2 regions of the Veillonella sp. HPA0037 genome follow, and region 2 is predicted to be linked to the other one. Evidence: a T-box and tRNA genes for the amino acid it is inferred to sense, from the RefSeq annotation. Region 2 holds a T-box; the other holds one or more tRNA genes.

Region 1 (15,209 bases), 190 kb from region 2:
CTGACGCTCCTGAGTTGCATTGCATATCGTTTTGAAAATCTTAAGATTCTTAGATTTTTTCTCTAATATCTCTATTATACTGTTAAATTTGAATTGTGAAAAGGTCGTTTGAACAACTACACCCATTTTTTCAACAACTTGTAGATTTTTGGCGGATTCTTCATCTTCGATGATTATTCCTTTGTTATTCGCCCATAAATTAATACTTTTAACCTCAGGATGGTTTTTTTCGCCTAATATAACCAGTGTCATACCATCTTCGATAACAGATTTTGCATCTTGTTGAGCTTTTTTCACATGTGGACAAGTGGCATCCAAAATGTTTAAGCCTTTCTCTTCTGCTTCTTCGTAAATTGCAGGGCCCACACCATGAGACCGAATAATCATTGTCCCTTCATCAATATCCGACACCTCTTGAATCGGGCTAACACCTTTACTCTCTAAACGACCAACTACTTGTGGGTTATGAATGATAGGACCCAATGTATAGCTTTTTCCATCGCTATCAGCAGCTTCATTGGCCATTTCAACAGCTCGTTTTACGCCATAACAAAAGCCATGATTTTCAGCTAAAATTATTTCCATAACGTCTCCTCTATGCGATTTTCATGATAGGAATCAATCATGCGTTGAATTTCGCCCTTTACGCGATCATTAACCTCTTTAATAGCCTCAGGTGTCGGTTTAGCTTTACTAACAGGTACCTGTTTACCAATGATGCAAGCAACTTGGTTTCTCTTCATATTATGAGAACCGATAATGGCAACTGGGGTAATACCAATTCCTGTACGCAACGCAATGGATGCGGCCCCATCGTGAAAGCGTCCTAATTTTCCATTCTTTTGACGATTACCTTCTGCAAAAATTCCTAATACTTTATTATTCTTTAATAGTCCTAAAGCATGACGAATTGCTATTTTATCTATGGCTCCACGGTTTAAAGGGAATGCACCAAGCCAGGTACAAAAAAATCTTGAAATTGGATTTACAAATAATTCCTGTTTTGCCATAAAGTGTACGTGCCTAGGCAATGCATAGCCGCAAATAGGTGGATCGTTATTACTTAAATGATTTGGCACCACAATAACCGGACCTTCCATAGGGAAATTATCGCGACCATAAACCTTTAATCCATAGCCGACTTTATAGCGCAACCAAAAGGCAGTTCGCCAAAGCCATGTAGAAAATTTGTTCATTTAAATTCGCTCCTGTACTAGATGTAATATATGTTCTACAGTTTCATCAAACGTCATTTCACTGGAATCGACCAATACAGCATCCTCTACCCGTATCAATGGAGATTCCTTTCGATTCTTATCCATATCATCACGTTGCATAACACTGTCTTTAATATCCTCTAAGGTTTGTTCGTTAACTGTACCCTTCACTTCTAAGTAACGGCGCATAGCACGAGCCTCTACAGAAGCGGTTAGATATATTTTTAATTCCGCATTAGGTAATACAACGGAACCGATATCACGTCCATCCAATATAACGCCACCAGCTTCTGCCATAAGTCGTTGTCGTTCAACCAAATATTGACGCACACCTTTATATGAAGCCACTATAGATACAGCATTGTTCACTTGTGGCGTTCTAATAAAATCAGTCACATCTTGACCAGCAATAAAAACCTTACATGAATCATCACTGGCCTCCATAGTAAGATCTAATTCTGGTAATAATGCTTCCACTGCCTTTTGATTATTTACATCAATATGATTATGCAATACAGCCCATGTAACAGAACGGTACATAGCACCTGTATCGATATAAAGATACCCCAGTTTTTTTGCCACTATTTTAGAAATAGATGATTTTCCAGCGCCTGCTGGGCCGTCAACAGCAACGGCAATTTTATGTGTATTCATAATTCCCTGTATCACTTTCACAAATTATATAAAATATACTATTCAATCATACAGCGTAAAATGTCTCTATTAAAACGCTTCAGGGTGAGTTATATGCATAGCTGCTACATATCCTGTAGAAAAGGCAGCCTGTAGATTATATCCACCTGTAAAAGCATCAATATCCAATACTTCACCTGCACCATATAAACCTTTAACCAACTTAGATTCCATAGTTTTAGGATTAAATTCTTTTAAAGAAATGCCACCAGCAGTAACAATTGCCTCTTCTACAGGACGTAATCCTTTCACGGTAAGAGGCATATGTTGCAACATATAACCGATTTGTTGTCGTTCTTCCTTTGAAATCTGATTAATCGGTTTTTGTGGATCAATACCGGCCAATTCAATAATTAATGGTATTAATCGACTTGGTAACAAATCTTTCATCCCATTAATTAATTGTTTCTTAGAATAGAGATCAAAATCTTTTTGTAATCGTTTATCTAATGTCTCTGAAGATAATGCAGGTTTTAAATTGATATCTAAACCTATAGTGCCGATATTTTTTTTGCGCATCAATTTTCCCACCGTATGACTAAGAGATAAAACGATAGGACCGGTAATGCCAAAATGGGTAAACATCATTTCCCCAAACATCTTGGCTTGCACCTTATTCTTAGCAACTACAGACAATTCAACATTCCGTAGGCTAAGCCCCATTAAATCTTTTACCCAGGACTCTTCCGTTACAATCGGTACTAAAGATGGACGGATATCGGTAATCTTATGGCCTACTTGAGCCGCCAAAATATATCCATCACCAGTAGAACCGGTAGCAGGATATGATTTACCTCCCGTAGCAATAACCACGGCATCAGCGTGATAGGTTTCTCTGTCTGTCACAACACCGGTGACAACACCATCATCAATCAAAAGTTTCTTAACTGGTTCCTCAAGATGAACATCTACACCATAGTGTTTCATAAGCTTCATAAAGGTATTTCGCACATCCAGCGCGGAATCTGAAGCTGGAAATACGCGGCCGCCTCGCTCTACCTTGGTTTCTAAACCAGCATCGTGTAATAACTGCAACAAATCTTCATTGGTAAAGCGCTCGTAAGCACCATATAAAAACTTACCATTGCCCGGTGTATTTTTAATAAAATCAGACATATCACAAGCATTCGTAATATTGCAGCGTCCTTTGCCGGTAATGCCCATCTTTTTACCAACATAATTCATTTTTTCGAGAAGCGTTACCTTTGCCCCTTCTCGACCAGCAATGACAGCAGCCATTAGCCCTGCTGCACCACCTCCGATTACTACGACGCGCTTCATTTAGAAGCTCCTAGCGCTTTAAGTGCACTTACTTCACGTTGTGTCAATTGACGAACACCACCGCGCTTAACACCACTTAATGTTAATCCACCATAAGCAATACGTTTTAAATTATGAATTCGGTAACCAAAATGTTCAAACATACGACGTACTTGTCGATTACGACCTTCATGAATAGTAATTTCTACTTCGTGAACCCCATTGTGGTCATCAAATCCTAAATCTACAAGTGTAGCAGGTGCTGTCACACCATCTTCAAGAGGCACACCATCGGCGATAACCTGTAAATCTGTATCATTTACACGCCCCTTAATACGAACTTCATATGTCTTTTCAACGCCTTTAGATGGATGTGTAAGATTCTGAGCTAGTTCTCCATCATTTGTTAAAAGCAATAAACCTTCCGTATGTAAATCAAGTCGTCCAATTGGATAGATACGGCGTTTTTCATTTTTAATATAATCCATTACAGTTTCTCGTCCTTGTGGGTCTATAACAGATGTAATAACACCTTTCGGTTTATTCATTAAATAATACACAGGTTTTTCCACGGCTAATAATTGTCCATCAACCATGACCTTATCTTTCATTGGATCAACCTTAACACCCAGTTCCGTCACTTTACGTCCATTGACACGTACCTTACCAGCCGCAATTAATTCTTCTGCCTTACGACGAGAAGCTACACCACAGCTGGCGATAAATTTTTGTAATCGTTCCATATTATATCCTTTTCTATATGTTCTCTGTTCCATCCTCATTAGGAGATTCTATTAAGCTTTCGTCTTTCACACTGTCTATTGATACACCTGACATATCAGACTCTGCAGTAACTAGCTCTTTGTGCAAATCATCAATGGAAGTAACACCTGTACTTCGCAGAAATTCATCAGTTGTGCCATACAGAATAGGGCGACCTACCGTATCCTTATGGCCCAACTCAGCAATTAATGAGCGAGACAATAATTGTTTAATTACCTTGTCGCTATTAACACCGCGTACCTCTTCAATTTCAGCTTTTGTAATTGGTTGTTTATATGCAATAACCGCTAGTGTTTCCATAGCTGCATTAGATAATTTATCCTCTTTTTTACGTATATGACCAATATACATAGCCGATTCTGGTGCACTTACCAGTTCCACACCAGCAGCAGAGATTCGCACGCGGATACCGCGTTTATGGGATTCTAAATCAGATGCTAAGTGATCTATCAATGTCAAGCTATCTTGTTTTGAAAGCTTAAATATATCTTGAATGACATCAATAGAAATAGGTTTAGCCGCAGAAAACAATACCGCTTCTAAATCTGATATGCCCATGCTACTCCTCCTCTACTTGTACATCCCGTTCACCAATGATAGGTGCGGTAAAAATAATATCATCATTTTCGTAAAACATGACTAATTCTTGTTGTTTTAAAAGTTCTAGCACAGCCATGAATATAGTTACCATACCACTTTTAGATTCTATAGCAACAAGTAGCTCACGAAACGCCAATCGTTCACCACGCCTTGCACGACTCGCTAAGGATACGATCATATCCTCTAAGCGATATGCATCTTTCTCAACAGTTACTTGACGAACCTGTTGTTCATCTTCAGATTCAACGGTCTTATGTAATACAGAATAGAATATATCATATAATTTAGATAGTTCTAAATTATAATAACTATCTAAACCTAATACACTCGTTTCCTCAGGGCGACTAAACACATTCGACTCAACCGATGCTTTTTCCATTAATAGCTGAGTAAAATCTTTTATCTTTTTAAACTCTACTAACTTAGCCACTAATTCATCTCGTGGATCTTCGCTTTCATCTGGTTCCGGTTCAACCTTAGGTAATAGCATACGGGACTTAATTTGTAATAATGTAGATGCCATTACAAGGAATTCACTACTATAATGGATATCAAAATGATTCCAATTATCTAGATATTCTAAATACTGGCTTGTGATTTCAACGATTGGGATATCCGTGATTTCAATTTTATGTTTTTCAATTAAATGTAAAAGTAAATCGAGAGGACCCTCGAATACATCCAATTTATAATTATAGTCCCCCATGAATCCCCATTCCTTACTGATACTACTTCATAACTATATAATTATATCCTAAATTAAAGATTTCTTCTACGTTCACCATATACAATTGTATTTTTTAGTATTCTTTGTTATCTTATAATGTGAAGAAAAATATATATTTGTTGTAAGCTCCTTTAGAAAGGATACATTATGTTATCATCAATGAAATCATTGATTCGAAATCCTATTTTGCGTTTTGGCATTATAGGCATAGTGCTCTACATTGCACTATTTTTTATTTATGAACCAGTTACATTAGGTCTAGATGTTGAGGATATTACAATCCTTGCGGTGCCGACCATGGTTGGAATGTTCTTATTCCAGTACTTTATGAGCTGTACCGTGTTTCATCGTGCATTTCTAGGCTATGGTCTGGTTGGTCTACTTTGGGGACTCACATTCCCTCTATTGTTTCATTGGTCCTATGTAAAGCCCCTCTACTTCTATGAGTTTGCCAATGATTTTTTATTTGGTTTACTCTTATTTATGGGCCTATCCGGCATTCAATATTTAGTAACACAAACGGGTCGGCTGCAGAAATTAACATCTGCTATACTGGCATTATTCTCATCGGTCCTTAGTCTCATCCCATTATTACAAATCGGTTATTATATGACCACTTGGCACTGCTTAACGCCAGCAAGTCTATTAGCAGTATATATGACAAATCCAGAAGAAGCCTTCGGATTCTTAAAGAATGCTGCTGGTATACCCGGTCTTATCGCCATCGTCATAGGCTTAATATTATGGACACTCTTCCTATATTGGTGCAACCTAGGAATGAAACGAGTTGTCGATTTTAACACAACTCGCCCTTTACGATTAGGCGTACTCATCGCATCCATGGTAGCATTTATCGTTTATGTACCATTCTTCTTATTTCCTCAAACATGCATCGTAGCCAATTGGACGGCTGCTGGTAATTATGTTAAAGAAATGCAACAATACAACGATAATCACCATCTTGTATTTGATTCATTCAATTTGGATACAAAGGATACGACACCTACTAAAACGCCTGGAACTATCATTCTCGTTATCGGTGAATCCAGTTCCCGTGATTATATGAAGGTCTATAATCCAAAATTCCAATACGATGACACACCTTGGCAAGAGGATATGCGCGATCACAATAAAGATTTTATCTTCTTTAATCATGCGTACTCTTCCTACGTACAAACGGTACCAACCTTAGAACGTGCCCTTTCAGAGCGCAATCAATATAACGACCGACCATTCTTAGATTCTGCTAATATTTTGGATGTAGCTAAAAAAGCAGGTTACACCACATCGTGGTTCAGTAACCAAGGCGTATTTGGCGAATACGATACAGCTATTTCCTTGATGGCCAAAACGGCGGATACCACAAAATGGGCTCATGAATCCTATGGTTTTTCCGATCTTTATGATGAATCTTTATTACCATTGTTAAAAACAGTTGATCCTAGCAAAAATAATTTTGTTGTAATTCATATTATGGGTAGCCACATTTATTACAATGATAGATATCCTCATGAATTTAGTAAATGGAAAAAAGGCCCTAATCCAGAAGGTATTGAGGCCTATGCAAATAGTCAACTCTACACAGATTGGTTGTTACAACAAATTTATACATATGGTAAGGATAATCTAAATCTTCAAGCCATGGTATATTTTTCTGATCATGGTGAAAGCGTAGATAAATCTCACAACCCAGATACATTTGATTTTGTGATGACACACATTCCATTCTGGATGTACTTATCACCTCAATATCGTGCTGCATACCCTCAAACAGTATCAGCTTTAGATAGCCATGAACATCAATATTTCACTAATGATTTATTGTACGATACATTAATTGGTCTCATGCATGCACCAAATAGTCGTTACGATAAAACAAGAGACTTTAGCAATAGCGCTTATCGATTTAATCTACATAATCTAACAACGCTATTAGGCGAACAACCATTAACTAATGACCCTGTAAATGCAGGACAATAAGATATCCTAATACAACAATAGCGACGATTGAATTTATATCAATCGTCGCTATTTTGCGTTATAAGGGCCGATACATTCTTTTCTGTATAAATCTGTATATCGTGTTGTAATAAGAGCTCTGATGTGACACCAACCCCATTTACGAGGGTTCTCGTAAATGTACCATCATATAGTTCACCATATCCACAACTAGGGCTCTTAGCCTTTAGTAAAGCACACCGACAATTGTTATCTACAGCAGTTACTAAAGCTAATGCTGCACCGCGTTTAAATTGTTCTGTCACATCGATACCATCTCTTGTTAGGACTCGATTACCTACGCGTTCTGCTGGACATCTAGGCGTTAACAGCCCTCCCAGTACCTCCGGACATACCGGAACAAGGTTATAGACGTTCTTAAGCTCTTCTAAGCATTCTATTCGATTATGGTCACCATCATAGCGACAACAAACACCGCAAAGGCATTCACTAATTAATAGATTCGGTTTACTCACGTTATATACCTACTCGTAAATACAATTAAAATTATATACAAAAAAAGACTAACCGAAGTTAGTCTTAATGGTGCCGAGGACCGGAATCGAACCGGTACGGTTATTTCTAACCGACGGATTTTAAGTCCGTTGCGTCTGCCTGTTCCGCCACCCCGGCATGGGTAACGATTTTGTGGAGGCGGCACCCAGAATCGAACTGGGGAATAAAGGTTTTGCAGACCTCTGCCTTACCGCTTGGCTATGCCGCCATATAAAGTTAGTGGAGCGGGAAACGAGATTCGAACTCGCGACCCCCGCCTTGGCAAGGCGGTGCTCTACCGCTGAGCTATTCCCGCATGTACATGGTGCCTCAGGACAGAATCGAACTGTCGACACACGGATTTTCAGTCCGTTGCTCTACCGACTGAGCTACCGAGGCATGAATGGCGACCCCGATCAGATTTGAACTGACGATCTTCGCCGTGACAGGGCGACATGTTAACCGCTACACCACGGGGCCGTATCCAAAGTACTTGCTTAGTATATCGGTTATCAGAGTTTTTGTCAACACTATATGTGTAAATTCTTGATGAAGTTTTTTTCATCTCCCAAAATAGTACTATCTTTATGTCCAGGTTCTACTAATAATGCATCATCTAGCTCCAGTATTTTACATAAGCTTTTATGTAAATCTTCAGCATCGCCATTATAATTATCGCTATTTCCAACATTTTGTTTAAAAATAGTATCACCTGTAAATAGATGGCCTTCTATTTCAAAACATACGGAACCTGCGCTATGCCCTGGTGTATGATACACCCGTATATGAAAAGGGTCAATAATTAGTATGCCTTCTTGCAAGGGAATACATTGAGTAAACATCTTTTTCTTATATACACTTGGGCGCCGGCGAATCAATTGTAATAATTCATGATCCCCCTCATGTAAATACGCAGGAATATTGTAGTACTCACAAATTTCATCGAGTGCCGAAACATGGTCACAATGACCATGAGTTAATAAAACGGCAAGCGGTGTAGAGTCCCCTACCATCTCAATTATATGCTTACTATGAAATCCTGGATCAATTATGAGAGATTGATTGTCTTCTTTTAATACATAGCAGTTTGCCTTATATAATCCTAATGGACGTTTTATTATTTCCATTATACAATCCCTTCCCCCATAATACATCCAGTATACATATAAGCTTCTACAAAATTCTATATCGTTTTGTAGTATCTTTTTTTATAAAATATCCTTCCCAGAACTGTGGATGAAGCATAACTAGAATCGTAAATAACTCCAAACGACCTAATAGCATATCCACAATAGCCACACCTTTTGCACCTAAAGGTAATAATGCAAAGGAATCAGTTGGGCCATAACTGCCAAATGCTAAACCTACATTACTTTGGAATGCAGTTACTATTTGTAGTGCATCACCTGTAGACAGACCAAAACATGTCATAAGAAATACGGATATAACATAAATCATTAAATATAGAAATATAAATTGTTGCGTCATACGCACCCACTTTTCTGGCAATGGTTTTCCATTGATTCGTACCACTTGAACCATATCAGGGTGTATGGCTTTTCTCAAATATATGATACTACTTTTAATTAGTATAATAAGACGGATAATCTTAACGCCACCAGTTGTAGATCCACTACAGCCACCAAAAAAGCTGGATATAAATAACATCATTTGAGCCGCAGCAGGCCATAAATCGTAATCAGATACGGCAAAACCACTACCCGTTTGTATTGATACTAAGGTAAAGGCTGAATCTTGAAAAGCTTGTCCTATATCCATAGAATTAGATTGAAAATATAAGGATATAAAGGTAATAAGAATACCAATAGCTAATACCAGCCAATACATACGCGTTTCAAAATCAGAGAATAACGCTGAGAATCCTTTTTGAACTACATTATAATATACGGCAAAATTACCGCCTGCAATGACCATAAACAGTATAAATACAACACATATATATGTATTTTGACTATATAAAAAAGTACCTGCAGTAGTCGGCGTCAATCCACCAGTAGCAATAATAGAAAAAGCATAATTCAACGCATCAAAAGGATCTATACCACCTAAGCAGAGCATTATAAAACAGATGATTGTAAATATTACGTACAATGTCCATAATTTCGATGCTATAGATTGAATCCGTGGTAACACTACACCTGGTTTTGGCACAGATGCCTCAGCATTGAAAAAATGCGCAGCATCAGCACCAAGATTACGTAAGAATGATAGAATCAACACAATGATTCCCATACCGCCAATCCAATGCATTAATCCACGCCACAGTATGAAAGACTTTGGTATGCTATCAACATCAGAAATAACTGTAGCACCAGTAGCGGTAATACCTGACATAGATTCAAACAGCGCGTCCATCGGGTTGACTAATACACCAGATATAATAAAGGGAATAGCCCCCAATAACATTGTTAAAATCCATGTTGAGCTAACCACTAAGAAGCCATCTCTCAAGCTAAAGGTTTTACTCTTATTTCCACCAAGTACTAGTAGACCACCGAGCAGTATGGATAATATAGCTGTAATACAAAAGGACCAATATGCAGTTTCAAATAGAATACTATATATAAATGGTATAACAAGAAAAGCTCCAAAAATATAGAGTAATTTGCCTACCAAGGACATGACAATCTGTATGCGCATATAACCCCTACGTTAAATAATTCAATAATTTAGTAACAGATTCAGGCAATGAGAATAGTACAATATGATCCCCCACTAATAGCTCTGTATTCCCCCGTGGAACAATCGCTTCATCACCGCGGAGTATAACACCAACTAAGGCTTTACCAGGTAGCCGAATATCTTTTAGTTGTTTACCTGCTACGGGAGATTGTTCTGTAATAAGAATCTCTATAGATTCAGCCTTGCCACCTTCAAAAGTAGATATGGAGACAACACCTTCTCCACTTCGAACAAATCGTAATATTTGTCCTGCAGTCATTAGACGTGGTGAAAATACAATATCTATACCGACTTGTTCCATAAGCATAATATATTCAGGACGTCCCACACGAACAACGGTTTTAGGTATGCCCATATGTTTCCCTACTAAAGCAACTAAAAGATTTAATTTATCATCATCTGTTAAAACAATAATAACATCGTTATCGGCCACTTCTTCGGCTTCTAGTAGATCAAAATCCGTACCATCCCCATTGATGACAATAGCTTTATCCACTTGTGCAGCCAAGGCTTCACAACGCTCAATATCCTTCTCAATAACCTTAACAGTAAATCCTGCTTTTTCCAATAAGATAGCTAGATTACGACCTAATAAACCAGCGCCTACAATAACAGCCCGTTTATGGAAAGTTGCATGATTAGAAAACCATTCTTGTTCTACTTCATTAATACCATCTTTTAAACCTAAAAAGAAAACACTGTCATTAGGTAATAATATGCTTTCACCATGAGGTATAATCATTTCACCTAATCGTAAAATGCCAACCAATAACACACCTTCTGGAAAAGTTAACTCTTTTAAAGGTTTATTTACGAGCGGGAATGTACTATTAATTTTAAATTCCATTAAACGTACAGCGCCTTGACCAAATTCTTCTACGTCCAAAGCGGATGGTGTTTCAATAATATGAAGTAATTCTTGCGCCGTAACCATTTCTGGATTAATGAATAAATCAACACCTAATCGTTCTTTCATATGATCGTCCATATGATCAACGATATTGGTATCCCTCACACGTGCTACAGTAGATGGAACACCTGCTATTTTAGCTACCGCACAAGATAACATATTAACTTCATCTGAATCGGTAACTGAGATAAACATCCCCACATCAGATAAGTCAATTTCATTCAACAACTGAATATCGCTACCATTACCGCATACTAAACTAACATCCAACGTATTTTCTAAATTATGGATACGTTCCTGAGAACGGTCTATAAGATATACGTCATGATCATCTTGCACCAGTCTTTCACACAAGGAATACCCAACCTTACCAGCGCCTACTACAATAATCTTCATAGTTTAGACCTCTTGTGAATTTGGGGTCCATTGTTTACCAGTTTCTGTCAACAATGTCCAACCATCTTCTTGTACTACAAGGCGGGATTTCATTAAATGACCTAACGCTCGTTTAAAAGCAGCCTTGCTGATGTTAAATTTATCCTTAATCAACATGGCTGATGATTCATCACTATAAGGCATTTTACCGCCTCGTTGTAATAGGTATTCCATAATAATCTGACCATCAGAGATTAACGCTTTTTCTTTGATTGGACGCATAGAAACATTAATACGACCATCTTCACGTTTGAACGTAACACGAGCCTCTACCATTTCTCCAACATTTAATTTGCGTGTCATTTCTGATCGATGCAAAAAAGCAATCCATCGCTCAGGAGTAATAAAAAAGGCTCCATCACTAGTCAAATTGTAAATAGCACCACTTACTTGTTGTCCTACAACAGCATCGGTAGCAGCTTTAGAGGCGCGTCTCATCTCATCATCAACGTCCATAGAAACGGCCATACGACCAGATTTATCGGTATATAATTTTACCCATACCTTTTCCCCTACTTGAGGTCTGCCACGCATTTCAGCATGAGGCATAAAAATCCCCCGTTCAGTACCAACCTCAACGAAACAACCAAAATTGGTTACATTAATAACCTCAACATAACCAATTTGACCGACCTTCATAGCAGGCAATCGCATGGAGGCAGTCAAACGTCCCTTAGGGTCACGATATAGAAATACCTCTACATCATCACCTATAGCAACTGGTGAAGTTTGTTGATCCTTATGGAGCAAAATATCATCATTTGTATTTCCCGTTTGACCATCAAGGAAAGCGCCATGATCACTAGTGCGTAGAACACGCAGTGTAGCAATGGTATTTTCCAATAATTCGCTAGCCATAGATTATTCTCCTTCAAAAGGAACACGTCCAGCATCGTTCCATAAGGCTTCTAGTCCATAAAATTCACGAATTTCATCGTTACCAAACACGTGACAAATAATATCACCAAAGTCCAATAATACCCATTCACCTTCGCGATATCCTTCACGATGGAGGACCGTCATACCTTGTTCTGCTGCTATATCCTCAATTTCATCTGCAATACTTTGAGATTGTTTAATATTATTGGCGCTTACAATCATAAAATAATCGCCTAACATAGAAACACCTTCCAAATCAAGTATTTCAATATCATGACCTTTCTTATCATAAGCCGCTTGTGCAAGTGCTAATACATGTTGTTTAATTTCTTCTTTTTGTTTCATTGTATCTCCTATTATTCTTTCTTTTCTGGTTCCGAACCTGGTTCTGATGGTTTTACACGTGTACTTTGTTCTGATTCTACTGCAACAGGCGCCTTTTTAGTTTCAGGTGTAGAAACAAATTGACTTAAATCTTCAGGTGCCAATGTTCCCATCGTTATTCCCACTAAACGTTGAGCTTCAGTTGGATTAACATGCCAATACACAATATCATTAATTTTTTCTTTTTCACCAGGCAAAATATAAAAATGAATATGGTCTTTATCCATTTGACCGATAGAACGCATTAATTTAATAGCATCCCATGTAGATATATTACTTTCATAATGACTCCATAAACGCCATATATGCCAAGCTTTTGTTATAAACCAAGTATCTTGTTCCCGATCAACCCATAATTTCAAGAACCGTTCTTGTCGTTGAACGCGTCCAAAATTATCATTATTTTCGTCTGTGTAGCGTAAATATGCTAATGCATTATCACTGTCTAAATTTTGATAGCCTCTGCGTAAATCTATATCTTTACTACCAGTTTCAGCATCAACATGTTCCATATTCTTTTCTACGTAAAACTGTTGACTACCTAAAACATCACTTGTTTTTTTGAAAGCTGCCTCATCAACGACAACATAGTAAGGTATGCTGATATGGAATATATCCTCTACAACGGCTTTCGTTAGTTCAATATTACCTTCTGCATACATTTGATTTAACATAGATGCAGATTTTTGATCTCTACTTTCAATTTTACTATTGCTAGGAATACCAATTATATCCATCGTATTAGTATTCATATTAATAGACATGAGGAATAATGAGTCAGCTTGACTCGGATTATTTTTATCTCGCCCTACAATTAATACATATACCGGCTTGTCCAATGCTTTCTGTTCTACATTAACCGTATCAGTATGCTTAGGTTCACTGGATTCTTCAATCTCACTTGCAGTATCAGTTTGTGTTACTCGATGATATACATAGCTGATTCCACTATACATACCCCAACCGATGCCACAAATAACAGTAAGTGCTAACACGAATGCGATGATTAGACGGCCCCATTGGAGCTTATTTTTTTTCATCTGACGTTCTCGACGTCTTCTACGACGACGAGCTCGCGCTTTTTCACGTTCATCCATTCTAGGCACCTCCTTTTTTCATATGCTGTATAAGATCATTACGGCTAATAATAGTAAGAGGATAAATAGTATCATCACTATCTATTAAATGTCGAATGGTCATATCAAATCCACACAATACTCCGGCATCAAGAGACTGTTCTGCAGCTGCACGAATATCGTTTACGCCAGGAAAATTACGATTAGGCTCAATATAATCAGCTAAAAATATAACTTTATCCAATTTTGACATGCCCACTTTTCCAGTTGTATGAACACGTATTGCTTCTAATACTTCTCGATTAGTAATACCATAATGAGTATTCGCTAACACCATACCTGCTAAACCATGTAATAAAGCACCGCTATGTAACATATCAACATCACAGTCCAAATCGGCAACTAAATCTTGCATTTCTAATAATGGTAATTCTTTAGCACAGTCATGTAACATCGCTGCTAACCGAGCGTCTTCTACATTAGCCCCATATTTTTTAGCTAAATAAATCGCTGACTCTACAACACCTAAGGTGTGTATAAAACGCTTTTTACTTAATTTATTAGATAAGTCGGTTTCAATTTGTTGTATATCCACCTTTAATTATTCCTTCCGATAAATATCATATTTTTCAATATATTGAACTACACATTTTGGTAACATATATCTGACCGTCAAGCCATGACGCAGTCGGTCTCGTAAATAAGTAGCAGATAATTTCATTTCTGGTACATTCATTAAATGAATTCTATTCTTAGCTTTGGGACCTAATAACTCTAATGTTGTATCAACAACCTGAGATCCATCAGGCCTCATAGCACCAATAAAATGACAATGCTCTAATAATTCATCAATAAATTTCCAATTAGGTAAGTCTCGTATTGTATCTGTACCAGCAATAAAGTAAAAAGAAACAGAATCTCCATATATTTTTTTGAAATGATGAATAGTATCAATTGTATAGGAAGGCCCTTCACGACGCATTTCCACATCGGATATTTCAAAATACGGGTTATCTGCTACCGCCGCAGCCGTCATGGCATAACGATGC
Region 2 (15,209 bases):
TTCTTGGCAAAGATTATAAGAAGATGTCTAAACGTCATGGTGCTACATCTGTTGATCAATACAAGCAATTGGGCTACTTGCCAGAAGCATTAGTAAACTTCTTGGCACTTCTTGGTTGGGCTCCAGAAGGTGAAGAAGAATTCTTTACACAAGATGAATTGATTCAAGCCTTCTCTATGGATCGCGTTGCTAAGAACCCAGCTGTATTTGATATCGATAAATTAAACCACATCAATTTCCATTACATGAAAAACTTGAGCGATGAAGAATTATTCCGCCTTTGCTTGCCACATTTAAAAGAAGTTGGTTTAGCTCCAGATAGCTTGAATCAATCTGATATTGATTGGTTAACATTACTTTGTTCTACATTCCGTGATCATATTAGCTTTGGTGCTCAAATTAAAGATCATGTAGGCATGTTCATGGGGGAAACAGTATTCCTCGAAGAAGGTCATGAAGAAGAGTTAAAGGCAGTGCTTAACGAGGAATCTGCGCCAACTGTATTGAATGCTTTCAAAGAAAAATTAGCAGACATGGACGAAGTTACACCAGAAGCCGTTAAAAAGGCTATCAAGGCTGTTATGAAAGAAACTGCTTTGAAAGGTAAATTTGTATTCATGCCATTGCGTGTTGCCTTGACTGGTCAAATGCATGGTCCTGACTTAAACAATATTGTTACATTGCTTGGTAAAGAAAAATGCTTACATCATTTAGACAATGTAGGTGCTTTAACTAAATAATAGAACTATTGAAAGGCTCTCATACCAATGGTGTGAGGGCCTTTGTTGTATATAATGTACAGATTTGCTATAATTATCGGCGTATTTTATTTTGATTTTTATGAAAGTGAGTGTTTTGATGAGTTTAATTCGATCTATTAACCATCTCTTCAATAGCTATCTATCTTGGATAGTTTTATTGATGGCCGTATTAGCTTATATGCTACCGACATTTTTTGCATGGATGACGCCATATGTGGCATATATGTTACAATTTGTTATGTTTGCCATGGGTTTAACGTTAACAGCACAAGTATTCCTTGATGTATTCAAACAGCCAATGAAGGTTATCCTCGTATCTGTCATTCAATTTTTATGGATGCCTTTAGCAGGCTTTTTAGTAGCTCTTATCTTTAACTTTCCACCGGAAATCGGGATTGGTTTTATCTTGTTAGGTGCATGTCCAGGTGGTACGGCTTCTAATGTAATGACATTCCTCGCTAATGGCAATGTGCCATTGTCCGTATCTGCTACAACTGTATCTACCTTGTTGGCTCCAATTTTAACACCATTATTCGTAGTATTGTACGCAGGTGCTACATCATCCATTGAAATTCAATTTATGCCAATGTTTATATCCATCGTTAAAATCGTATTGGTTCCAATCATTTTAGGTATTGTATTGAATTACTTTATTGGATCTAAAATTGAACCTGTTAAATCTGTATGTCCTACCATAGCAGCTATTGCAGTATTACTTATCTTGGCAGCCGTAACAGCGGTCAACCAAAAACAAATTGCTGAAACAGGTCTCATCATCTTTGTAGCTTGTTTAGTACAAAACTTGAGTGGTTATGTTGTTACATTCTTTATTTGTAAAATTCTTAACATCGATGTATCATCTCGTCGTGCTATGCAAATTGAAGTGGCTATGCAAAACTCTGCATTATCCGTTTCACTAGCGATGAAACATTTCACACCTCAAGCAGCGGTAGCTGGTGCTGTTTTCTCGATTATTCATAATTTTACAGGCTCTATTTTTGCCGGTATTTGCCGCAAACATGATGATAAAGAGAAGTTAGAACAAGCTTAGTCATTAACTTATTAAGTAAATCGTTCTAATAACTTATAATTGATAATATATTTCAATAAAATATACAGTTAAACCTCCATTTTCATAATCCTTAATATGTTTAATTCCCTTGATAAAGGGGCATATTCAATGGTTTTGAAGATGGAGGTTTTTCTTGTATGTAAGAGTATAATACATTTGTGACAAGTGAATAAAAAATGAGAAGGAACTCTGTTATAATGAAGTTGCTTAATCCAAACATTACAACAAAAGGAGTTCCTTCTCATGCATTCTATTATAACTGAAGAATTAAGATTTCGTAAACGAGTATGTGAATATGCTATAAAGTATGGAAATAATGCTGAAGCTGCACGTCGCTATCATACTAGTAGACAACAAGTACAACGTTGGGTGAAGCGTTTCGACGGGACTATTGATTCACTTCGATTGTATAGTCGTAAACCACATTCTCATCCTAATCAACACACTGAGGAAGAACTAGCACTTATCAAGCGTATGCATTCTAAGTTTAAACATGAAGGGCTGTCTCAAGTATATGTTGAGGCAAAAAAGCGTGGTTATAAACGCTCATATGGCTCTATGTGCCGACAAATCAGGTGTCATATTAAAGAGAAAAAGGTTGTTAAATCTGTTCCTAAAAGCAAGTGGAAACCGGATATAATAACATATCCAGGAGAAAAGGTTCAGATTGATATAAAATACGTACCTCGCGAGAGTTTAGCCTTTTCAACACAAGGAAAATCTTACTATCAACTTACAGCTATTGATGAGTTTTCTAGAAAGAGAATTCTAAAAATTATAGATGAAAAAAGTGTTACTAATACAAGTCGCTTCTTATTAAATTTAGAAGCCAAAATGGGATTTCCTATTCATACAATACAAACAGATAATGGTCGTGAATTTACAAACTATGGAGTAAAAGATCGAGAGTGTTTATTTGATATTGTATTAAAAAGATTAGGAATAGAGCATAAAACGACAAGACCATTTTCTCCGTGGCAGAATGGAAAGGTAGAGCGCAGTCATCGAATTGATAGTGAAAGATTTTATTCTCGTAAGTTTAATAGTATGGAGAGTTTTCTAAAAGCACATAGTCGATATGCTAATAGATATAATAACATTGCACAAAAAGTCTTAAACTTTAAATCACCAAACCAAGTTATAACAGAGTACTTTATGAATCAAAAGGCATAAGTATTTGTCACAAATGTTTGATTACTCTAGATTTGAAGATGGAGGTTTTTCTTGTAATTATTGACATTATATAGCATTATTGGTAAAATTATTTTATATCTTAATAAAGGTATACATTAAAAGCTAAGATTGAAAGAAGTACTCTACAACTAACTTTTTAGCGAGAACCGATGGTGGGAGGGTTTAAGGATAGGTAGACGAAATGCATTCATGAGCTGACATTCCGATTATAGGTAGGTTTGTCCGGTGACGCGCCGTTATGCGATGAGTGGGTACCACATTGGTGCCTAACAGAGTGGAACCGCGGACCATCGTCTCTGTATGAGATGAGGGTTCTTTTTTATTTTTCGAATATGGAGGCATCAGTATCGATGAGAGAAATTACAGTTTATAATACAATGACGCGCCAAAAAGAGGTATTTACGCCTGTAACACCAGGTGAAGCAAAGATGTATGTTTGTGGTGTGACACCATATAATCATCCTCATATTGGTAATGCTCGTCCTTTTGTAACGTGGGATGTAATTCGTCGCTACATGAAACATGTAGGATATAAAGTAACGTATGTACAAAACTTCACTGATGTAGACGACAAGATTATTAATACATCTAATGGTGAAGGCGTGGCATGGGACGTAATTGCTAATCGTTATATCGATAGCTATTTTGAAGTAATGGATGCACTCGGCGTAGAACGTGCCGATGTATACCCACGCGTATCTACTCATATCCCTGATATCCTTAAGATGATTGAGACTCTTATCGATAAGGGTTATGCTTATGAGCTAGATGGCGATGTGTATTTTAGCGTAGAAAAATTTGATCATTATGGTGAATTGTCTGGTCGTACATTAGATGATATGGAAGCAGGCGCTCGTATTGAAGTAGATGGTCGTAAAAAGAACCCTATGGACTTTGCACTTTGGAAAGCTGCCAAGCCAGGTGAACCATTCTGGGAAAGTCCTTGGGGCAACGGTCGTCCAGGTTGGCATATTGAATGTTCCGCTATGAGCCAAAAATATTTAGGCGAAGAATTTGATTTCCATGGTGGTGGTAGTGATTTGATTTTCCCTCATCATGAGAATGAAATTGCTCAATCTGAAGGCTGTTCTGGTCATCATCCTTCTGTAAAATACTGGTTGCATAATGGATTCATTACGATTAATTCCGAAAAAATGTCTAAATCCTTGAACAATTTCTTCTTGGTGAAAGATATTTTGGAACAATATAGTCCAGATGCTTTACGTTACTTCTTACTTAGCACACATTATCGTAGCCCATTGGATTTCTCCGATGAACGCTTAGAAGAAGCAAATAAATCTTTGGAACGATTAGGTACTGCTATCGAAAATCTTTTATATCTTGAAAAATGTGAAGCTGGCCCTTGTGACGATGCTCAACGTTTATTAGAAAAAGCTAAAGAATATGAAGAAGAATTCGAAGCCGCTATGAGCGATGATTTTAACACTGCATTAGCTACATCTAGTATGTTTGGTCTTGCTAAGGAAATTAATATTTACTATCAAGTTGTAACAGGTAGAGAAGGCGTTGTTTGCCAAGATGCTATCGCAGAGGTAAAACGTATCTTCAAATTTATGACAGAGGTTATTGGCGTATTAGAAAAAGCTTGGGAAGGTAATACTGGTGCTGACGCAGCAGAATACGAACAATTGATGGATGTTATTCTATCTGTTCGTCAAGCATGCCGTGAGCAAAAACAATGGGCGCTTGCGGATTGTATTCGCGATCGATTAGCTGAAATTGGTATTACTATTGAAGATTCCCCTACAGGAGCACGGTGGAAAAAGCGTGAAATTTAAGCAATTTCAATTTCTGAAACAAGAAGCTATAAAAAAATTAATACTCTTAGATATGGAGGACCATTCTTTTGTATCTAAACCAGCATCTGAAGTATTAGCTTCAGATGCTGTTATGTTGGCCTATATTGGTGATGCTGTGTATTCTATGTACATTAGACAACGTGTTGTAGAAATGAGTATTTCAAAGGTTCAGGTTCTACATACATTGGTAACCGAATTTATTTGTGCAAAATCTCAGTCAAAAGTATTGGATCAATTAGAATCAGTGCTTACAGAGAATGAACAAATTATTGCTAGACGAGCCAGAAATAGTAATGTCAATGTACCTAAGAGTAGTTCTGTACGAGAATATCGAAATAGTACCGCCTTTGAAGCAGTCCTTGGTTTCCTATATGAAACAGGTCAGCAGGACCGACTTAATGAATTGATGAAAGAGGCCTATTCTATTACATTAAGAGGACTTTCACATGGATAATTATATTGTAGGCAGAAATGCCGTAAAGGAAGCATTAAAAGCAGGCCGTTCTATACAACGCATTTTAGTGAGTGACGATAAAATTAAAACGGGTTTATCTGATATCGTGGGTCTAGCGAAATCCAAGGGGATAGAGGTTCGTCCCACACCTGTTAAACAGATGAATCGATATGAAACGGATGTACCTCATCAAGGTGTTATTGCATTTGTTAATGCTGTAGAATTCAAAGACCTTGGAGAAGTACTGCAAGAGTCGAATCATGAGAATCCATTGCTTATCTTAACGGATGGTGTAGAGGATCCTCATAATATGGGGGCTATTATCCGGACCGCTGAATGTGTGGGAGCTACTGCGGTTTTAATTCCCAAACGTCATAATGCACCAATTAACGCAACGGTTGCCAAAACATCTGCTGGGGCAGTGGAACAAATTCCCCTTGTTCAAGTTGGCAATGTTACACAAACGATTAAACAGCTTCAAAAGCAAGGATTTTGGGTTCTTGGTGCTCATATGGAAGGTGACCGTACCTTGTATGAAGCCGATTTAACTATACCTACCGTCCTTGTTATTGGAAATGAAGGTAAGGGGATTAGTCGTGTCGTAAAAGAAGCTTGTGATTTCCTAGTTACTATCCCTATGTATGGTAATTTAAATTCTTTAAATGCATCTGTAGCAGCTGCTATTCTCATGTATGAAGCAGTTCGACAACGGACTATGAAGGTAAAATAGAGGTGCTACATGTTAAAGGATATTTTAATCGTCGATGGGTATAATGTCATCTTCGCATGGCAAAGTTTAAAAAAACTGGCTAATGAATCCTTGGAACACGCTCGAATGGAATTACGTAATCAGCTTTTAAACTATGGTAAATTTAAAGGCTATGAGGTTATACTCGTGTTTGATAGTAAATATACTAAGTCGATAGCGAGTATCGAAGAAATCACTAAAGGGTTTATAGAAGTATATACCGATGATGGTGAAACAGCAGATTCTTTTATTGAACGAGAAGTATTCTTGCGTCAAGGTAAGTATACTAATGTATACGTCGTTACTTCTGACGGGGCTGAACAAAATCAAATATTAGGTTCTGGTGGACTTCGGATTCCAGCAAGAGAATTGCAAAATGATATGCGTCTTGCCAAGCAAGAGGAACGCTTGCAATATACACATAAACATCATCGTGACCAAATGGTACTCAGGAGAAATGAGGTATATGACCACTTAGATCCCGATGTGGCTAAAAAATTAGAAGCTATACGGAGAGGTACAAAGTAAGCACAACAGATAGACCTGCTGTAGTAGTATGAAGTACATTCTATTTCATAAATATTGCAGAACATATATAATTCAAGTATAATAACATATATTGGTATTTCTACAATATGTGATTGTATGGAGGACCTATGAACAATTTTCATATGCAACAGTCCGATTACAATTTCAAAGAAATGACTGATGAGCAAGTTGTGGTCATAGCTCAACAAGAGCAAAATGAGTTTGCAATCGACTATATAGTCAATAAATATAAAAATTTTGTGCGCGCTAAGGCGCGTACCTATTTTCTTGTAGGTGCCGATCGAGATGATATCATTCAAGAAGGCATGATTGGCTTGTATAAGGCTACTCGTGATTTTAGACATGATAAATTAGCCTCTTTTCGGGCCTTTGCAGAACTATGTATTACACGGCAAATTATTACGGCCATAAAATCTGCGACGCGTCAAAAGCACGCACCACTCAATTCTTATATTTCTTTAAATAAACCTGTGTATACAGAAGAGTCTGAACGGACCTTGTTAGAAATGCTTTCATCAGCACGAAGTACAAATCCAGAGGACCTCATTATTAGCCAAGAAGAGCTAGATGATATAGAAAAAAACATAGGACATATTTTAAGTGATTTAGAGTGGCAAGTGTTAGAAGGCTATTTAGATGGTAAATCATATCAGGAGATGGCAAAAGGTACTGATCGTAGCATCAAGTCGATTGATAATGCTTTACAAAGGGTTAAACGTAAATTAGAGAAGTTTTTGGAACATCGTGTATTAGATGTTCCTACACAGGAAGGATGACTATTGTGACAAATTTTTTGATGGTTTTAGAAATCATTGTGTCCATTTTATTGATTGTTGTTGTAATTGCTCAAACTAGTAAGAGTTCTGGTATGGGCGGTGCCGTTTCTGGTGCGGCAGATTCTACATTCGGCGGTAAAGAACGCGGCTTAGATGGGTTCTTATCTCGCTGTACAATCATTTTAGGTATTATCTTTGCTGTGTTGAGCTTAGTTCTAGGGGCAATGATTAACCAATTCTAATTTGAAAGCCTGCCTAGCAGGCTTTTCTTTTTTTCAGCATATATGAATACTATGCAAAGGAGGTGTTTATATGAAAGAAAAAGTGTTAGCGTTTTATAAATCTATTTATCCCCATACGTATCATATCGATGATGCTGCTATGGATTGTCATATTAAGGGCGGCCGTGAATTGGATGCCTTTATGGATGCTGCTAGAGAACTATTAAAAGAGGGGCGTTTAAGCTTTATACGAAAAGATGTATATGCCTATAATAATGATACAGAATTTATTGAAGGAATTTACAAGGGATATAGAAAATCCTTTGGATTTGTTATTACTGCTCCTGATGAAGAGGATGTGTATATAGCAGAACAAAATAAGGGCACTGCTATGCATAATGATAAGGTTCGGGTACGTATTATCACATCTCGTGATTCACGCCATAAACGAGAAGGTGTTATAACTGAAGTCATAGAACGAGCTAATGAAACTGTTGTAGGTACCTATGATAGACAGCATTCCTTTGGATTTGTCATCCCTGATGATGAACGATTGGGAACAGATATTTACGTTGACTTACATAATACCTTAGATGCTCGTAGTGGTGCTAAGGTGCTTGTAAAAATTATCAAATGGCCAGAAGGCGATAAGAAACCAGAAGGTGTCATTACAGAAGTATTAGGCTACAAAGGTGACGTAGGTCTTGATATTAACTGTATTATGGCTAATTATGACTTGCCATTTTCTTTTCCAGAAGATGTTGTGAAAGCGAGTCAACATATTAATACGACCATTACAGATGATCCTAAACGTTGGGATTTACGCGACGTGCCAATGGTTACCATCGATGGTGAAGATGCAAAGGACCTTGATGATGCTGTGAGTGGTCGTAAACTTGATAATGGTACCTATGAACTAGGTGTACATATTGCCGATGTAAGCCATTATGTAGTGTCGCAAAAGGCTATCGATAGAGAAGCCTATAAACGCGGTACATCTGTCTATCTAGTCGACAGAGTTATCCCCATGTTACCAGAGGTACTATCCAATGGTATCTGTAGTTTAAACGCTGGCGAAGATCGGTATGCCATGACATGTATGATGGAAATTGATACACAAGGCAAGGTTGTTAACTATCGGATTCAACCATCTATCATCCATGTGAATCGCCGTTGCAGTTATAAAGAGATTTATAAAGCATTAACCGAAGATATTATTCCTGATGACTTGGCACCTCTTATGCCGATGATTCACAATTTATCTGACATCGCAAAAACTTTAAATGATATGCGCCGTCGTCGTGGTGCACTGGATTTTGATTTCCCTGAATATAAGGTGCTTTTAGATACAGAAGGCATACCATTGCGCATCGTACGTCGCGACCGGACATTAGCAGAACGTCTTATTGAAGAGTGTATGCTTATTGCAAACGAAACGGTAGCTACTCATCTCAAGAATACAAACCGTATGAGTGTATATCGTATCCATGAAACACCGAGCGAAGAAAAGATGAGTATGTATCAAAAGGTACTCAATTATTTAGGTCAAGATATTCGATTACATCTTGATGAATTGGAACCACGCGTGTTCCAACATATTTTAGATGCTGTTAAGGGAACGGATATTGAACAAGTGGCTCAAATCATGACATTGCGTTCCATGCAACAAGCTAAATATAGCATCGATAATGCAGGTCATTTTGGGTTGGCATCGAAATGCTACACACACTTTACATCGCCTATTAGACGATATCCAGATCTCATGGTACATCGCTTATTAAAAGCTGATATGGGATGGCCTGATGGATATGCAAACCGCGATACTAAAACAGAATTTTTAGAACGTGCTGCTGTCCATTCTTCAGAACGTGAACAAGTGGCTGTAGCTGCTGAGCGCGACACAGTCGATTTAAAGAAAACCCAATATATGGTTCCATTTATTGGCGAAGTCTTTGAGGGTAAAATATCTAGCATCACATCCTTTGGTATGTTTGTAGAGTTAGATAATGGTATCGATGGTCTTGTTCATATGAATATGATGACTGATGATTACTATTTTTACGATGAAGAACATTTCCTATTAGTTGGCAAGCGCACGGGTCAAATCTATCATTTAGGTGATACGGTAACGGTGACATTGGTGAAAGCTGATGTAGAAAAACGTCAAATCGATTTCGTACTTGGCGAAGTGGATAATCTTATGAGAATTCAAGAAATGATGAAGAATTCCGAAGGTTATGTAGGGGTAAGAGAAAAGAAACCGTTTGGTCGTTCTGGTATCTCTAAACAATCCAAACGAAAAGGCAAGGGACATAGCAAGTCTTCTAAACGAAGAGAACGATATTCTGGCTTATCTAGTGTTACAAAGCATAAAAAGGGACGCAAAGACCATAAGGCGTCTAAGAAAAAAGTAAAGAAACGTAAACGATAATAAAAATATTAATACCTATTGTGAGGTGACTATGGCAAAGAAAGATGCTCCATCATTAATTGCAGATAACCGTAAGGCACGTCATGATTTTAATATTCATGAAACCTATGAAGCGGGCATCGCATTGACGGGAACAGAGATTAAATCAATTCGCCAAGGTAAATTAAATCTTAAGGATAGCTTTATCCGCATTGATAAGGGCGAAATGCTTCTCTACGGTGTTCATATCAGTCCTTATGAACAGGGCAATCGCTTTAATCATGAGCCTGAGCGAACACGTAAACTATTGATGCATAAATCGGAAATAAAAAAATTATTCCAACAAGTGAAAGAAAAGGGATTCTCCTTGATTCCGTTGAACTTTCATTTTAGCCGTGGCTATGTGAAGGTAACGGTTGGTCTTGTAACAGGCAAAAAATTGTACGATAAACGCCAAGATATGGCAGAACGGGATGCAAAACGTGACATTGCTAAGCGTTTAAAGGAACAACAAAAATACTGATATATAATAGGAGGATGTTTAGTGGAAGTTAATCAATACTTTTATAGTTTGGCAAAAATATCAGCTCAAAAAGCAGCTGAAAACGGAGTACATGTAGATCCTAAATTTATATATACTCAATGGTATATTGAAACAGGTGGGTTTACATCTCAACTACAAGCAACACATCATAATCTAGGTGGTGTTACAGCATCAGATGGCAGCTGGAGACATTTTACGGATTTTATTGATTTTGCCAACTATTTTGGCAATTACTTGACATACTATAGAGAAGATGGCATGACAAATGCTACATCTTTGTATTCGTATATCAATGCCTTGTATAATGGCGGATACTTTACAGCAGATTTTAATTCCTATTATGGCTCTGTATTACAAGTATTTAATACAATCAATTTCTAAATATGTTAAGGGACTGTGTTACAGTCCCTTATTTTTATGCATATTGTTAACTTAATACAAAATATAAGTTGATAAATATCACATATTTTTTTATAATGTAAACAAAGTGTGATTTATTTAGTTGACAATGTAAGTATATGAAGAGGTGAATACTATGAGTCAAATTCGTCAAATCACAGAAATCGGTATTCTAACAGCTATGATTACAATCTTAGGAGCCATCAAGATTCCTAATCTCGTGCCGGGGATTGAGTTCCAGTTATCGGCTCCACTAGCAGTGGCAATTTGCGCGGCCTTTGGATTTAAAAAGTATATCATCAGCGGTTGTTTATCCAGCCTTATCGGATTGGCATTGGGAACGCAAAATTTTCTAAGTGTTGCTATTGCTATGCAGTTTAGATTGGTTGTTGGTTTCTTATTATGGATTTGCAAAAATCATATGCTTGGTGTAATCCTAAGTGGTCCTATTGCATCTACAGTGGCTCGATTAACATTATCCGTCTATGTAGGTAAAGGTGCTCTCGCTATGGTTATGCTGGCTGTACCAGGTATGATTTTTACCGCTATTGTAGCGCCTATCATGACTGCCGTATTTAAAAAGGTTGTATCCGCTGCCACACATAGTGCACCTCGAAGGGTTGTGTAATGATGGGGCTATATAGTATTCGTATGCGTGGAGCAGAAGGGGGGCCTCATGAAGAAGGGGGGCGCCATATATCTGGGGCTGAACGCATTGTCGATGAACGTGATTTAGAATCTGTAGCATCCTCTTTAATTCATCGTGCATTGCATCATAGTAAAGGAAAATCAGATTTTATAAATATTCGTATAGACGCGGTTCACGATGAAGATATTACATATGTTGATTGTATTGATGTTGATGAACATGAGACTTCATCGGTAAAAGAATCACATGAATTAGCAAAAAACTTACTACAGTCTGTAGTGAGCCATAAGGCAGTAGAAAATGCTTTCACAGAACTAGGCCAACTACCAGGTAATATGCGTGGTGCCATTCTGATGGATGCCAATACAGGTGTGCGATTGGATCAAGATACTATGCGCGGTGTTCGCGTAAGTCATATGGATGCGTGTGGCAACGAAACAAGATCTATGAATGTGCATATGCGTGAAGCACTAGTACTAGCCACAAAGGTGCAGTCATGTCCTGGTATTGTAGGTGAACTTTGTTGGTCCGACGATCCAGATTATACAGTTGGGTATGTAGCATGTAATGGCATATATCATCGCATTCCGAATATGAAAGAAATGGGAAATCCTATCGGGGGCCGTGTATTTTTTGTAGATACAAATAGGCCTATTCGTGAAATTGTTGATTATTTAGAGAATACAACAGTATTGGTACGGTGGTAGCATGGATTATTATCAAGACTTTCAAAAAAAACTAGAGGCTAAGGAGCAAGAACAAAATAAAAGAACGATTAAGACCTACGAGCCCTTAGATGCAGTACGTGTAAAACGCAATGATAGCGAGTATATCATGATGGCATCTAATAATTATTTGGGGCTTACCCATGAACCTCGTGTACAACAAGCGGCTATGCAAGCAATTCAACGATATGGCACCGGCTCTGGTGGTGCTAGACTTACATCAGGATCGTTTCCATTGTTTAAGGAATTAGAAATCGCTATAGCCAATTTTAAAGAAACGGAACAGTCACTTGTGTTTAATACAGGTTATATGGCTAATGTTGGTACGATTACGGCCTTAATGAACAAGCATAGCGTCATCATTAGCGATGAATTAAACCATGCTAGTATCATCGATGGGTGTCGCCTCAGTGGAGCTCATATTGAGCGGTATAAACATAAAGATGTAGAACATGCTGAATACATTCTTAAGAATTATAAATCTGCGTATAAAATGATCATTACTGATGGTGTATTTAGTATGGATGGAGATATTGCACCATTAGATAAGCTGTATGAGTTAAGTAAGGAATATAATGCTCTTCTTATGGTAGATGATGCGCATGCAACTGGCGTCATCGGAAATGGACGCGGCACAGCTCATCATTTTGGTCTAACCGATGTAGATGTACAGCTTGGTACCTTAAGCAAGGCTTTAGGTTCTGTTGGTGGCTATGTGGCGGGTCGTAAGGAATTAATAGAATACCTGATTAACTATAGTCGTAGCTTTATATTCTCTACTGCTCTGTCCCCAGCGGATATCGGTGCGGCTTTAGAGGCCTTACGAATTGTACATGATGAACCATATGTGGTCGGTACATTGCGTGATAACACTGTGTATATGGCACATAAATTACAAGCCATGGGCATTGATTGTGATGACGAAACACCTATATTCCCAATTGTGGTAGGTGAGAATAATCGAGCTTTAACATTGGCCCGTGAGTTGGAGGAACGAGGCATTATTATTACAGCGATTCGACCTCCTACGGTTCCTGTTGGTGAAAGTCGGCTACGCATGACGGTTACAGCCGCTCATAGTAAAGAACAACTTGATTATGTAGCGCAAACGCTGCATGAATTACTAGTTGACATGAATATACATTAGGGGTATGATAGATAAACCAACAAACCCATGGGGATGTAAAGGTTTCGACAGGGGCGAGTGTGGTATAGATAGCGAGTCGGCGTTCCATTGGGCCGTTAAACGGTGGGAAAACATTTAAACGCAGAAGAAAATTTTGCATTAGCTGCATAAGCTACGTCCCTCATACTTGTGCCTACCAAGTGTGAATGGACGTCAAACCGTAGGCTGGCTTAATTTAGTCGTTCATATGAATTAGGCGAGACAACATGAACTGGAGTACTGTAGTTTGTCTGTGAGCGATAGGTACTTGAGACATAAATCATAGACTGTGCTCGGAGAAGTCTATATGGCAACGCTTTTGGACAGGAGTTCGACTCTCCTCATCTCCACCATGAGATGATTCATACCGAAGATTGGTATCTTGTAATGATACTAATCTTCGGTATTTTTTGTTTTGTACACAAATTGTTATAAAAGTCAACAATATATGGTGTGAAATTGTACGCAATTGAATGTTTAAAAATATTGATAATATCTAGCTTTATTAGAGGTTTATAGGATATAGAAATCTTGACTATCGCATGGGAATAAAGTACAATATATTGAGAAATTTATGAATTTGGATCTTATAAATTGAGTGTTATGAAAAGGAGTACATGTAATGAAGTCTCGATATTCACGCATGTTAGCAGTATTAGCAGTATCCGCTTTACTGGTAGCAGGTTGTGGTAGTCAACAACAGCAATCTGCTGATGTGGCGGTAAATTCGTATAAAATCGTATCGCAAAACGCACAAGTTGATCAAACCTATACGGGTACGGTTAAGGCAGAAAATTCTGTGGCTGTACATGCTCGTGTTACTGGTTATGTGGTGGAAAAATTTGTTAAAGGTGGGGACCAAGTAGTAGCTGGTCAACCTTTATATCGCATCGATTCTCGCCAATATGAATCCAATGTAGCAACAGCGGAAGCTAATGTAGCAAGAGCTAATGCAGATTATCAAAATGCAGAAACTGATTTAGGTCGTTACGAAACATTGGCAAGTCAAGACGCGATTGCACGCCAACGCGTAGACACTCAACGTTCTGCTGCAGAACAAGCTAAAGCAGCTGTAGAAGCGCAACAAGCAGCATTGAAAATTGCGCAAGATAACTTGGGTGATACTATCATTTATGCACCATATTCCGGCACATTGAGTATGGATGCTGTTGATATAGGTACATTTGTTAATGCTGGCTCTACGACATTGGTAACCATCGATTCTGTAGATCCTATTTTCGTTGAATTTAGCATGACTGAACAAGAGTATCTTGAATTCATGGCTACTCGTTCTGGTGATGAAAACAGCGGTCTTAATTTGAAATTACGCTTAGCTGATGGCAAGGAATATAATCAAGTAGGCTCTGTTGTTCAAGCGGCAAGAACTTTAGATCCTTCAACAGGTAAGCTCATTTTGAAAGCTTCCTTCCCTAATCCTGATCATTTATTGTTACCTAATATGTTTGCTACCGTTATTTCTCCTGGTGAAAAATTAACGGATGCCATTTTGGTACCTACAAAAGCTATTTTACAAATTATGGATAAAAACTTTGTATATGTCATCGGTCAAGATGGAACAGTATCTCAAAAGGCTGTTGAACTTGGTGGCACTACAGGGGCTTTCACAATCGTTAAATCTGGTCTTGTAAATGGTGATGAAGTTGTTGTAGATGGTTTAACTAAGGTTAAAAATGGTGCAAAGGTACAAGCCACTGAATTGTC

What was found. The T-box of region 2 lies ahead of cysS (cysteine--tRNA ligase). A T-box ahead of a tRNA ligase gene usually reads a tRNA of that ligase, here a tRNA-Cys.
Region 1: it encodes a tRNA-Cys, which carries the amino acid that the T-box ahead of cysS (cysteine--tRNA ligase) is inferred to sense. The anticodon was not compared.

Annotation. Positions count from the first base shown of each region.
Region 1 covers NZ_KE150483.1:235,693-250,901, reverse strand. The annotation lists gene HMPREF1477_RS01175 (bifunctional 4-hydroxy-3-methylbut-2-enyl diphosphate reductase/30S ribosomal protein S1) at 1-585, opposite strand, end outside; gene HMPREF1477_RS01170 (1-acyl-sn-glycerol-3-phosphate acyltransferase) at 576-1,196, opposite strand; gene cmk ((d)CMP kinase) at 1,197-1,871, opposite strand; gene HMPREF1477_RS01160 (NAD(P)/FAD-dependent oxidoreductase) at 1,941-3,191, opposite strand; gene HMPREF1477_RS01155 (pseudouridine synthase) at 3,188-3,913, opposite strand; gene scpB (SMC-Scp complex subunit ScpB) at 3,927-4,511, opposite strand; gene HMPREF1477_RS01145 (ScpA family protein) at 4,513-5,259, opposite strand; gene HMPREF1477_RS01140 (phosphoethanolamine transferase) at 5,428-7,260, shown strand; gene HMPREF1477_RS01135 (DUF523 domain-containing protein) at 7,299-7,754, opposite strand; tRNA gene HMPREF1477_RS01130 (tRNA-Leu) at 7,823-7,911, opposite strand; tRNA gene HMPREF1477_RS01125 (tRNA-Cys) at 7,928-8,002, opposite strand; tRNA gene HMPREF1477_RS01120 (tRNA-Gly) at 8,015-8,089, opposite strand; tRNA gene HMPREF1477_RS01115 (tRNA-Phe) at 8,097-8,172, opposite strand; tRNA gene HMPREF1477_RS01110 (tRNA-Asp) at 8,178-8,253, opposite strand; gene HMPREF1477_RS01105 (MBL fold metallo-hydrolase) at 8,304-8,900, opposite strand; gene HMPREF1477_RS01100 (TrkH family potassium uptake protein) at 8,947-10,434, opposite strand; gene trkA (Trk system potassium transporter TrkA) at 10,442-11,782, opposite strand; gene HMPREF1477_RS01090 (S1 RNA-binding domain-containing protein) at 11,786-12,679, opposite strand; gene rsfS (ribosome silencing factor) at 12,683-13,045, opposite strand; gene HMPREF1477_RS01080 (LCP family protein) at 13,057-14,181, opposite strand; gene yqeK (bis(5'-nucleosyl)-tetraphosphatase (symmetrical) YqeK) at 14,183-14,755, opposite strand; gene nadD (nicotinate-nucleotide adenylyltransferase) at 14,762-15,209, opposite strand, start outside.
Region 2 covers NZ_KE150483.1:428,778-443,986, reverse strand. The annotation lists gene gltX (glutamate--tRNA ligase) at 1-740, shown strand, start outside; gene HMPREF1477_RS02090 (bile acid:sodium symporter family protein) at 859-1,812, shown strand; gene HMPREF1477_RS02085 (IS481 family transposase) at 2,077-3,006, shown strand; T-box leader at 3,123-3,328, shown strand; gene cysS (cysteine--tRNA ligase) at 3,378-4,826, shown strand; gene HMPREF1477_RS02075 (Mini-ribonuclease 3) at 4,816-5,301, shown strand; gene rlmB (23S rRNA (guanosine(2251)-2'-O)-methyltransferase RlmB) at 5,294-6,031, shown strand; gene HMPREF1477_RS02065 (NYN domain-containing protein) at 6,041-6,577, shown strand; gene sigH (RNA polymerase sporulation sigma factor SigH) at 6,706-7,374, shown strand; gene secG (preprotein translocase subunit SecG) at 7,380-7,616, shown strand; gene rnr (ribonuclease R) at 7,687-10,026, shown strand; gene smpB (SsrA-binding protein SmpB) at 10,058-10,528, shown strand; gene HMPREF1477_RS02040 (glucosaminidase domain-containing protein) at 10,550-10,930, shown strand; gene HMPREF1477_RS02035 (hypothetical protein) at 11,085-11,576, shown strand; gene HMPREF1477_RS02030 (6-carboxyhexanoate--CoA ligase) at 11,576-12,304, shown strand; gene bioF (8-amino-7-oxononanoate synthase) at 12,306-13,469, shown strand; RNA gene ssrA (transfer-messenger RNA) at 13,499-13,840, shown strand; gene HMPREF1477_RS02020 (efflux RND transporter periplasmic adaptor subunit) at 14,110-15,209, shown strand, end outside.